DNA from 2 places in the Absicoccus intestinalis genome. Region 1 is predicted to be linked to the other one. Evidence: riboswitches for the same ligand, from Rfam matches in the RefSeq annotation. Region 1 holds a riboswitch; the other holds the start of a gene.
The links. A riboswitch is a leader RNA that binds a small molecule or an ion and turns the genes downstream of it on or off. The one in region 1 is predicted to bind lysine.
Positions count from the first base shown of each region.

Region 1 (5,150 bases):
GTTATAAACAAGAAGATAAAGAATTATTGTATTTATTAGCAAATTATCAAGCCGATTGGAAAATTAAAAATCAGTTGTTAAGAATAAAGTCCATTTATCAAAAAAGTGGCGAGTCATCGATTGTATATAAAATGAAAGTTCTAGCAAATATCATTTAATAGTGGGAGGAATACCTTGCAACAAAAAAAGTCGATTCAAGTAAATGCTGTATTGAATATCATTAAGCAATGTTGTGTTATTGTTTTTCCTCTTATTACTTTTTCTTATATTACCCGTGTATTGGGAAGTGGAAACTTAGGAAGATATAGTTTTTCCGATTCGGTGATTCAATATATCATTGCCTTAGCTAGTTTAGGCATACCAACATATGCCATTCGGGAAGTATCACGAGTGCGTAAAGACCCAGTACAAATGAAGAAGTTGACCGATGAACTTTTTTCAATCAATGTCATCATGATGATTTTGTCTTTGGTGTTGTTATTCTTATTAACAAAATTTATCCCAAGATTGAATCGTGAATCTGTTTTATTGGCCATTCTATCTATTAATGTGATTTCGAGTACCCTCGGACGAGACTGGATCAATAATGTATTTGAAGATTTTTTCTATTTGACTTTACGATATATCATTATTCAAACCGTTTCGATGATCTTTATACTAACCTTAGTAAAAACAAAAAATGATTTAATTCTATATACGTGGATCATGGCATTCTCATATTCTTTCAATTATATTTTGAATATTTTTTATACACGAAAATATATATCCTATGGATTTACATTTCATTTAAATTTAAAGACACATTTAAAGCCCATTATTTATTTGTTTTGTATTACCATTGCAGGCATGATCTATGTGAAATCAGATATCATCATTCTTGGTTTTTTTCGACCAGATAGTGAAGTCGGTGTATATTCGATTGCTTCCAATGTATATTCAGTCATCAAATCCCTTCTAAATGCTGTTATTATTGTGGCCATTCCAAGAATATCTGCATACTTGGGCGACAATGATAGAAAGAATTATATGTCCTTATTAAGTGGATTGCGAAATGTACTGTATGTATTTATTATCCCTAGTATCATCGGACTGTTCTTTTTGAGTAAGGATATTCTTTCTATTTTGGCACCAAATTCATTTGCGTATGGATATATCTCACTTCGTATCCTTTGTTTTGCATTATTTTTTGCGGTATTTGGATGTTTTTATTCACAAGCTGTTTTAGTTCCAAATCGAAACGAAAGAAGCTTCTTTTATGCAACCATCATCTCTGCCATTGCGAATATTGGTTTGAATTTTATCTTGATTCCTTTATGGGGACTGAATGGGGCAGCGATTACTACTGTTTTGGCAGAAGGAATAGTCGTCCTCATTTGTAAGCGAAGTTCGATGGATTTGACAGATCAATTTCGAACGATGAAAATAATTCCTGTTTTGTTGGGCTGTGCGAGTATTATGGTGATTTGTTATTTCTGTCAAGCATGTATTGGCTCACTCATTCTTCGTATCTTATTTTCGGTTATTTTTTCTGTTTTATCCTATGGACTTATTTTACTGATGGGTAAAAATGAAGTGGCTATTTCCGGTTTGAAAATGATTCAAGCAAAATTAAAAAGTAAACAGAGATAGATGTATTTAGCTGGAATTATTCATTTGGAATGTTTAACCTATGCTATACTATAGATGCATTAGGAGGAATTCTTATGAAGTGCATGCATTGTGGTCATGAACTCAATGGAAATGAAAAGTTTTGTCCCAATTGTGGACAACCTGTAGATATACAAGTAGAAAAAACGGTTGAAGAACAAAATTGGTATTTTGTCGAAAATAATGAGTCCAAAGGCCCTTTTACGGAATCGCAAATGAAAGAATTTTATGATGTGGGACGGATCAACGAGTTGACCTATGTATGGCATGATGGACAATCGGATTGGGAATCCCTAAAAGCTTCAAGTTTATCTTTTGGCGAATCGCAGGAAACAAAAGTGGATGGATGGTTTTTCATCGATCTTCACCAAAACCAGCATGGCCCTTATACAAAGGCGCAAATGAATGGTTTTTTAGCCAATAATACCATTGGTGCCAATACCTATGTTTGGCGGGAAGGCATGGCGGATTGGGACACCTTAAATCATACCGAATTGTATAGTCGATCCATGTATCCGCAAATACAAACCAATGGATCCGCATGGATCAAGCATCGAAGCATTCTTTCTTGTATCTTGTTTAGTATTTTTACTTGTGGTATCTATGCCATTTATTGGCAATACAGCATTGCTCGGGATACGAATATCCTGCTTCGGTCCAATGGCTATCAAGAAGGAACAAGCCCGGCACAAGTTGTCATTTTTTCCATGATCACCTTTGGTATATATGGTATTTATTTTGTATATAAAGTGGCAAAAAACATGAATCAAATCGATGAAATGTATGACAACAATGCCATATTGTATGTGATCTTAAGCATATTCGGACTATCCATTGTGGCCTATGCGATCATTCAGGATAATATCAATCGTATGATAGATGCATAATCTATCCTTGACAATATGATTCACTGTTCTATAATATTGAGGTAAATCAGATGAAGATAGAGGCAGCGATGCGTCAGAGTATGAAATGGAGTTGGCAGACGGTGAAGTTTCAGAAAGGTAATCATCGCCGAAAGAAATAAAATGGCAATTTTATTTCTTGGGGTTCTAAGAAATACTTAGTTCACTCCTTCGTTGCAGAAGAGGCGTTATCTGAAAGCAAGGCATGTAGGCTATGTGAAGATAACACATAGCCTTTTTTCTTCATTTGTAGAAAAAGGAGAGAGAGAAATGAAAAAATTATTAACGGCAATCGCGGTCGCATCCTTAAGCATGTCTTTGGTGGGTTGTGGCAGTGGTTCTTCCAATTCAAGTGCAGATTCAGACACATTTACAGTAGGTATGGAATGCAACTATGCACCATTTAACTGGCAACAAAGTAAGAAATCATCTACAGCTTCCAAACTAGGCAGTGGAGCTGGTTATTGTGATGGTTATGATGTTGTCATGTCTCGTAAAATTGCGAAGAAATTAGGTAAGAAATTGGTGGTAAAGAAGATCAGTTGGGATGGTTTACAACCAGCCGTTGAATCGGGTGAAATTGATGCCATCGTTGCCGGTATGACTGCCAATAAGAAGCGTGAAAAAGGAATCGATTTTACAACACCTTATTATCAAAGTGAAACCGTCATGATCGTTCGTGCAAATAGTGAACAAGCCGGTTATACGAGTATTCAACAGTTCTCTGGACAAAAAGTCATGGGACAAAAGAATACAAACTATGATACGATTATTGATCAGATCAATGGCGTAAAACACGAGACACCAAAAGCAACGTATCCAGAATTGGTGGTTGCTCTACAAAATGGTGATGCCGATGGTATTCCAGCTGAATTACCAGTTGCCAATGGTATCGTATCTGCCAACCCAGATTTGACCATTGTACATTTTGCTGATGGTCAAGGATTTGATAATGATACATCTGTATCCATTGGTTTAAAGAATGGAACACGTAAAACAAAATACTTCAAGAAAGTGCAGAAAGCTTTGGATTCTATCTCTCAAGAAGAGCGAATGAAATTGATGGAAGATGCTGTTAAGCGTGCACCTACAGAAGACTAATAAAGTGAGGAGTAGATAGAATGCAAATTGATTTTGCGTATGCATGGCAAACATTAGTGAATTCATGGCCCATGTTTGCTTACGGAATTCGTTTAACAATGGAATTTGCCATTGTCGGAACTTTAGTGGGTTTACTTTTAGGATTGGTGGTTGGTGCCATCCACGCGGTCGAAATTGACCCTTTTGATAAACCTGTTACCCGATTTTTCAAACATCTTGGTCACATTATCACCGGTTTATATGTTTGGGTATTCCGTGGAACGCCAATGATGGTACAAGCCGTATTCTTGTATTATTTATTAAAACCAGCTTTGGGATGGACAGGCTTTACGGCTGGTATGTTTATCATTTCTATCAATACGGGTGCCTATATGGCTGAAATCATTCGTTCAGGTATTCAATCCATTGATAAAGGCCAAACAGAAGCTGCTAAATCTATTGGTATGACCAATACGCAAACGATGATGCAGATCATCTTCCCACAAGCCATCAAAAATACCTTTCCGGCACTTGGTAATCAATTGATTGTCAATATCAAGGATAGTTGTATGTTGAATGCCATTGCCGTTACGGAACTTTACTTCCAAGCCACTTCGATTGCCGGATCCAACATGCGTTATATTGAAGTCTATATGGTAACTGCTATTCTCTATTTGATTCTAACCACTATTGCAACGATCATCTTGAACTATGTCGAAAAGAAAATAAATCACACCGACAAAGTGTCCTTTAAAGCCAATGTCTAGGAGGAATCAAAATGAGTGATACAGTTATTAAAATTGAACATCTACAAAAACACTTTGGTAAACTCCAAGTATTGAATGATATCAACTTCCAAATCACCAAGGGACAAGTCGTGACGATCATTGGTTCATCGGGATCGGGTAAGAGTACGATGCTTCGTTGCATCAACTTATTGGAAGTACCTGATGGTGGAAAGATCTATTATGAAGGAAAAGATATCTTAGGTGGTGACTTAGATGTCACGAAATATCGATCCAAAGTATGTATGGTTTTTCAGAGTTTCAATCTTTTCAATAATAAAAATGTTTTGGATAATTGTACCATAGGGCAAATCAAAGTCTTAAAACGCTCCAAAGCCGAAGCCGAAAAGATTGCGATGGAACATCTAAAAACCGTTGGTATGGAATCCTTTGCTCATGCCGCAAGTACAACGCTATCGGGTGGACAAAAACAACGAGTTGCCATTGCCAGGGCTTTGTGTATGAATCCGGATGTCATCTTATTTGATGAACCAACCAGTGCACTGGATCCAGAAATGGTTGGTGGTGTATTGGATGTCATGAAAGATCTAGCCAAAAAAGGAATGACCATGGTCGTGGTTACTCATGAGATGCAATTTGCTCGTGAAGTCAGTGATTATGTCGTTTTCATGGATCAAGGTGTCATTGCCGAAGCAGGAGAACCCGAAGAATTATTTGGCAATCCAAAAGAAGAAAGAACCAAACAATTCTTATCTCGTTATTCCAATCGTTA
Region 1 covers NZ_JALBUS010000008.1:45,495-50,644, reverse strand. The annotation lists gene MOZ64_RS06520 (glycosyltransferase) at 1-158, shown strand, start outside; gene MOZ64_RS06515 (flippase) at 175-1,629, shown strand; gene MOZ64_RS06510 (GYF domain-containing protein) at 1,704-2,534, shown strand; lysine riboswitch at 2,584-2,751, shown strand; gene MOZ64_RS06505 (transporter substrate-binding domain-containing protein) at 2,823-3,653, shown strand; gene MOZ64_RS06500 (amino acid ABC transporter permease) at 3,674-4,399, shown strand; gene MOZ64_RS06495 (amino acid ABC transporter ATP-binding protein) at 4,411-5,150, shown strand, end outside.

Region 2 (5,150 bases), on a different contig from region 1:
AACCAAAAATTATTTCTTGATCGTATTGACCTTTCCATTATGTGATGAAAGAGCAATCACCTAGATCGATAGGGATAGCTCTTTTTTTATCTTGATTTCGATGTAAAAGCCAGCCAAGACAAGGCGCTTGGGTTTCATGTTTCTTTAAAATGCCATCGTAAGGGGCAATGGCAATCAAATCTTTATAAGAAAGAGCACGATTCATTACTATGATGAAGTACCTCAAATCTGTTCGATTTTTGGCCCAACTTTTTTTGGGGGGATAGCTCAATGAAACCCTTTCGATTGAAAAAGGTTGATAGGGTATATATTTTGAACCTTTCCATAATGAGTCATCTCGGAAGGAGAAAGGGTTGTTTTGTTTAACGTGTCCAAATGGGATGACGCAATTGTTGATAGATGGTCTGGATACTTTTTAAAGGAGCATGACTAGCGCGTGCATAGAGTTTGGGATCATTTAAACGGACCATCAATGTTTTGGTCTTGCGAGGATGATGCAGAATATAATATTTTTCTAAATGCTCACTGGCACTGGTATGGATCCGTAGATTGGTTTCCTTTAAATACGCTAAAAAATCATCGATAGCTGTACTATCGATGTACCAAATGGTATCAATGGAATGATCCGATACGATGGCAATTCCTTTATTGGTGGTCAGTACTTGTTTCTTCGTAGCCATTTGATAACGCAAATACGCTAAATATTGTTCGTGATTGAGGATAGGGGTTCCTTCAAAATGATCCATAAATGCAGTATAGATATCATAGGAATCATGAAATGTCGTTGATACGTGTGTCGCATTTCCTTTTTTATGGGGTTCGATCCAAGCCACTTTGCCATAGGTTACGGGTTGAAAACGATAATTTTCGAATAATTGCGGAAAATCCGTTACACAATAGGTCAACACATGATTGTAGTGGCTTTGTTCCAATATGACTTTTAATAAAGCCTTAAAATGGCCGTGTTGCCGATGATTGGGATGGGTACAAGCTAAACAGATTCCAAGAGCCGAAACCCTATGATCGCCCAATTGGATCTTGGTTGGTATGGTTTGGATCAAACTGATCAAATGATCATTTTGCCAATAGCCATATAAATGATGAGGATCGCATTGATGCATCATCCAAGCTTGTATTTGATGAGGTTCCCATTGGATCATCGATACTTCCAAAAGTTGCTGGATATCCTCTGTCTGATTGGTAAATGTGGATATCATTGGTCCTCCTCATCGTGTTCCGTATATTCGGCATCGATCGCATCCGGATTGCGTTTTTCTGATTGGACCGTTTTCTTTCTTTGTTGCCAAGCACCATATATAAGCGAAACGATATAAAGGACCAATAAAACGGGCAATAAGAAAGGCAAGAATTGAATGAGAAGGATCATGAGGGCAAACAATAGGATATAAGTATAAAAAAATCGCATAGACTCTCCTTTAGATGGGGGTTTCCCATTCCATCTGACCAATGGCTATGGGATGAATCGATCCATTGGACATTTCTTGTAGATCGGGTGTGATATCCCGATCCGTTACATATTGATACGTCACTTGTTCGTTGTATTCTTTGGATGTGATCTCAATTTCATGGGTACGAAAATACGCATCCAACTTACCAATCAGATCATAGCCAAACGTAATGGTGTATTCTTCCAATCGTTTGGTTTCGGATTTGGTGGCTTTATCCAAGGCTTCTTTGACACTGGAACTATAGGCGCGAACCAAGCCGCCTGTTCCTAATTTGATGCCACCAAAATATCGAACCACGACCACAAAGATGTCTTCCATCTGGTTGTGTAATAAGACATCCAACATCGGATGACCAGCTGTTTGACTGGGTTCTCCATCATCATTGGAACGCACAATGTTGCCAATGATCATTGCCGTACAATAATGACGAGCTTGGGGATGTTGTTTTTTGATTTGTTTCAAAAATTCTTTGGCTTCTTGTTCGTCATTGGTTCGATGCAAATAGGTGATGAATTTGCTCTTCTTGATTTCGATGGTATGGGTCACATCTTCCATGATTCTCATAGACTGATTCTACCATGCCAAGGACCGTTTTGTCCTTTTTTTTAGGAAACATAGAAAAATATGATTATATGGTTAAAAGAAGTTTGAGACCGATAGCGAGGTGAGAGAATGGAATCCTATGCACAAACAACACGGGTATTAAAAGCTTTATCGGATCCAAAGCGATTGGAAATTGTCGATCGATTGATGGAAAGAGAATATTGTGCTTATGAATTGTTACCTTTATTTGAAGTGACACAACCCACTTTATCGCATGATATGAAAGTATTGAGTGAAGTCGGTGTGATCAAGCAACAACGAAAAGGAAAAAATGTGGTTTATTCTGTGAATCGAGAAGTTTTAGAAGATGTCGTGCATCATCTGAATGTGATCATTTCAAAGTGAATGATTTACAATGATCAACGAAAGTGATACACTAGGTTCAAACGATAGAGGCGCAAAAAAGACACCATAGGAAGGGAGTCGGCAGATGTTGATTTTCTATGGTAGCGATTTTGCCGAACTACATATGCAGGCATGGATATGTGGTGGGCTTGCAGAGAAGATCTGTAAGACTGTCTACCTTTGGTAGGAGAGCTATCTGATTGCCTTTTATGTAACCAGTAAGATAGCTCTTACTGGTTTTTTTGTATGAAGGAGGAAAGTGATGTTAGAAATTGGTGGCGTGAGAGTGGATACTCTCGCAAAAACATATAAAACACCCTTGTTTGTCTATGATGAAGATCAATTACGATCTCGTTTACAGGAATTTGCGACCTTGTTTCGATCCCATACGATGGAAACGGGAATCTTATATGCGTCCAAAGCCTTTAGCTGCAAAGCCATGTTGCGATTGGTCAAAGAATATGGCTTGTGTTTGGATGTCGTATCCGGAGGCGAACTGTATACCGCAAAAGCCGTTGATTTTGATATGTCCAAGGTTTATTTTCATGGCAACAATAAATCCAAGGATGAATTGGAAATGGCCATGGCGTATGGCGTAGGTACCATCATTGTTGATAACTTGATGGAAGCGCAAATGCTTCATGAAATGAGTCAGACTATTGATCATACGATCCATGTCTTGCTTCGTGTCAATCCCGGTATTGATGCACATACCCATAAATACATCGTAACGGGACATGTCGATAGTAAGTTTGGCATTTCTTTACTACAAGAAAAAGAATTGGTCGAAGTGATCAAGACCTTTGATGAAGATGAACATCTATCGTTTGATGGTTTACATGCCCATATTGGATCGCAAATTTTTGATAAAAATGCGTTTGTCGCCGAAATTGAAAAAATGTTTGGCTTTATCAAACACCTAGAAGATACCTATGACATCCATTTAAACACGCTGGATCTAGGCGGTGGATTTGCGGCCACCTATACATCCGAAGATCACCCCATTCCTTTGGATGAAGTTTGTACGACCATTCTTTCCCATTGTGAAAAACAAAATCAAGCATTGGGTCTATCCATTCAAAAGATCTTGATCGAACCGGGCCGCAGTGTGGTGGCCGAAGCCGGTTCTACCCTTTATACGGTAGGATTTATGAAACAAACACCCAATAAAAACTATGTCTTTGTGGATGGAGGCATGGCCGATAATATCCGACCAGCTTTGTATCAAGCCAAATACAATGCCGATATTGCCAATAAAATGGAGGCCCCAAAAGATACGATCTATACCGTTGCGGGTAAAGCTTGTGAATCCGGTGACATTTTGATTGAAGGCATTGCCTTACCAAAATGTGAACCCGGCGATCTTTTGATCACCTATACAACCGGTGCCTATGGCTATGCCATGGCTTCTCACTACAATAAAAACCCTTTGCCTGGCGTTGTCTTTTGCCGACAAGGAAAAGTGCGTGAAGTGATTCGTCGTGAATCTTATGCGCATTTGATCGATCTCGAAACCGATGAATAAGAAAGGATGTGTTTTCAATGATCAAAGGTTCTATTGTTGCATTAATTACGCCATTTCATGAAGATGGCAGCGTTGATTTTGATAAATTAGGTGAATTGTTGGAATTCCATGTGGCCAATCATACCGATGGCATCTTGGTTCTAGGAACAACCGGTGAATCCAGTACCATGACCCATGAAGAAGACGATGCCGTTGTCCGCTATACGATCGATAAGATCGATCATCGGATTCCCGTTGTGGTTGGAGCGGGTTCAAACGACACCAAAACCGCAGTGGATAAGAGCATAAAATATGAAAATATGGGTGCCGATTATTTATTGATCATCACTCCTTACTACAACAAGGCCAATGAAGGTGGCATGATCGCACACTTTACCACCGTTGCTGATTCCGTCCATACCCCGATCATTCTCTATAATGTACCGGGTCGTACCGGATGTAAATTGAGTGAACACGCCGTAGCCGTCTTATCCCAACACCCAAATATTTGTGGCATCAAAGAAGCCAGTGGCGATATCAGTTATGCCACTCGCATTTCTCGTTATCTCAACGATGATTTTGTGATGTATTCCGGGAATGATGATATGGTCGTACCTATTCTTTCCTTGGGCGGTTCTGGCGTGATTTCGGTCTTTGCGAATACCAACCCCCAGGAAGCCCATGATATGGTACAAGCCTGGTTGGAGGGTGATTTAAAACAATCCTTATCCATCCAACAAAAATACTTGGATTATATCCATGCCTTATTCTGTGAAGTCAATCCTATCCCTGTCAAGGCCGCTTTAAACTTGATGGGCAAAAATGTGGGTGGCTATCGTTTGCCACTGTATCCAATGGATCCAAAAAATCACGATCATTTGGAAGCAGAAATGAAGAAAGTAGGCATCATCGCATGAAATTGATCATTGGTGGCAACGGAAAAATGGGCTCGCTCATCAAAGAAACTGCACAAAATTTAGGCCATACTGTCTTGGCGAATGTGGATACATCCAATCTGGATATTTTAGATCAAATCGAAACGGCCGATATGATCATTGATTTTTCCCATCGCGATAATTTAAGTTGGATCCTGGATTATGTCCAAGCGCATGATTGTGCCTTGGTGTATGGAACGACCGGTTTGGAGGATGATCAAAAAGAACAATTGGTCACTTTGTCAAAATCCCATCCCGTCTTCTTTTCGGCCAATTATTCGTATGGTGTGGCGG
Region 2 covers NZ_JALBUS010000001.1:160,881-166,030, reverse strand. The annotation lists gene MOZ64_RS00845 (histidine kinase dimerization/phospho-acceptor domain-containing protein) at 1-64, shown strand, start outside; gene MOZ64_RS00840 (GNAT family N-acetyltransferase) at 363-1,217, opposite strand; gene MOZ64_RS00835 (hypothetical protein) at 1,214-1,426, opposite strand; gene MOZ64_RS00830 (YigZ family protein) at 1,437-2,033, opposite strand; gene MOZ64_RS00825 (ArsR/SmtB family transcription factor) at 2,142-2,417, shown strand; lysine riboswitch at 2,455-2,620, shown strand; gene lysA (diaminopimelate decarboxylase) at 2,680-3,942, shown strand; gene dapA (4-hydroxy-tetrahydrodipicolinate synthase) at 3,960-4,838, shown strand; gene dapB (4-hydroxy-tetrahydrodipicolinate reductase) at 4,835-5,150, shown strand, end outside.
Region 2: linked by a shared signal. The riboswitch ahead of lysA (diaminopimelate decarboxylase) and the one ahead of MOZ64_RS06505 (transporter substrate-binding domain-containing protein) in region 1 are both predicted to bind lysine.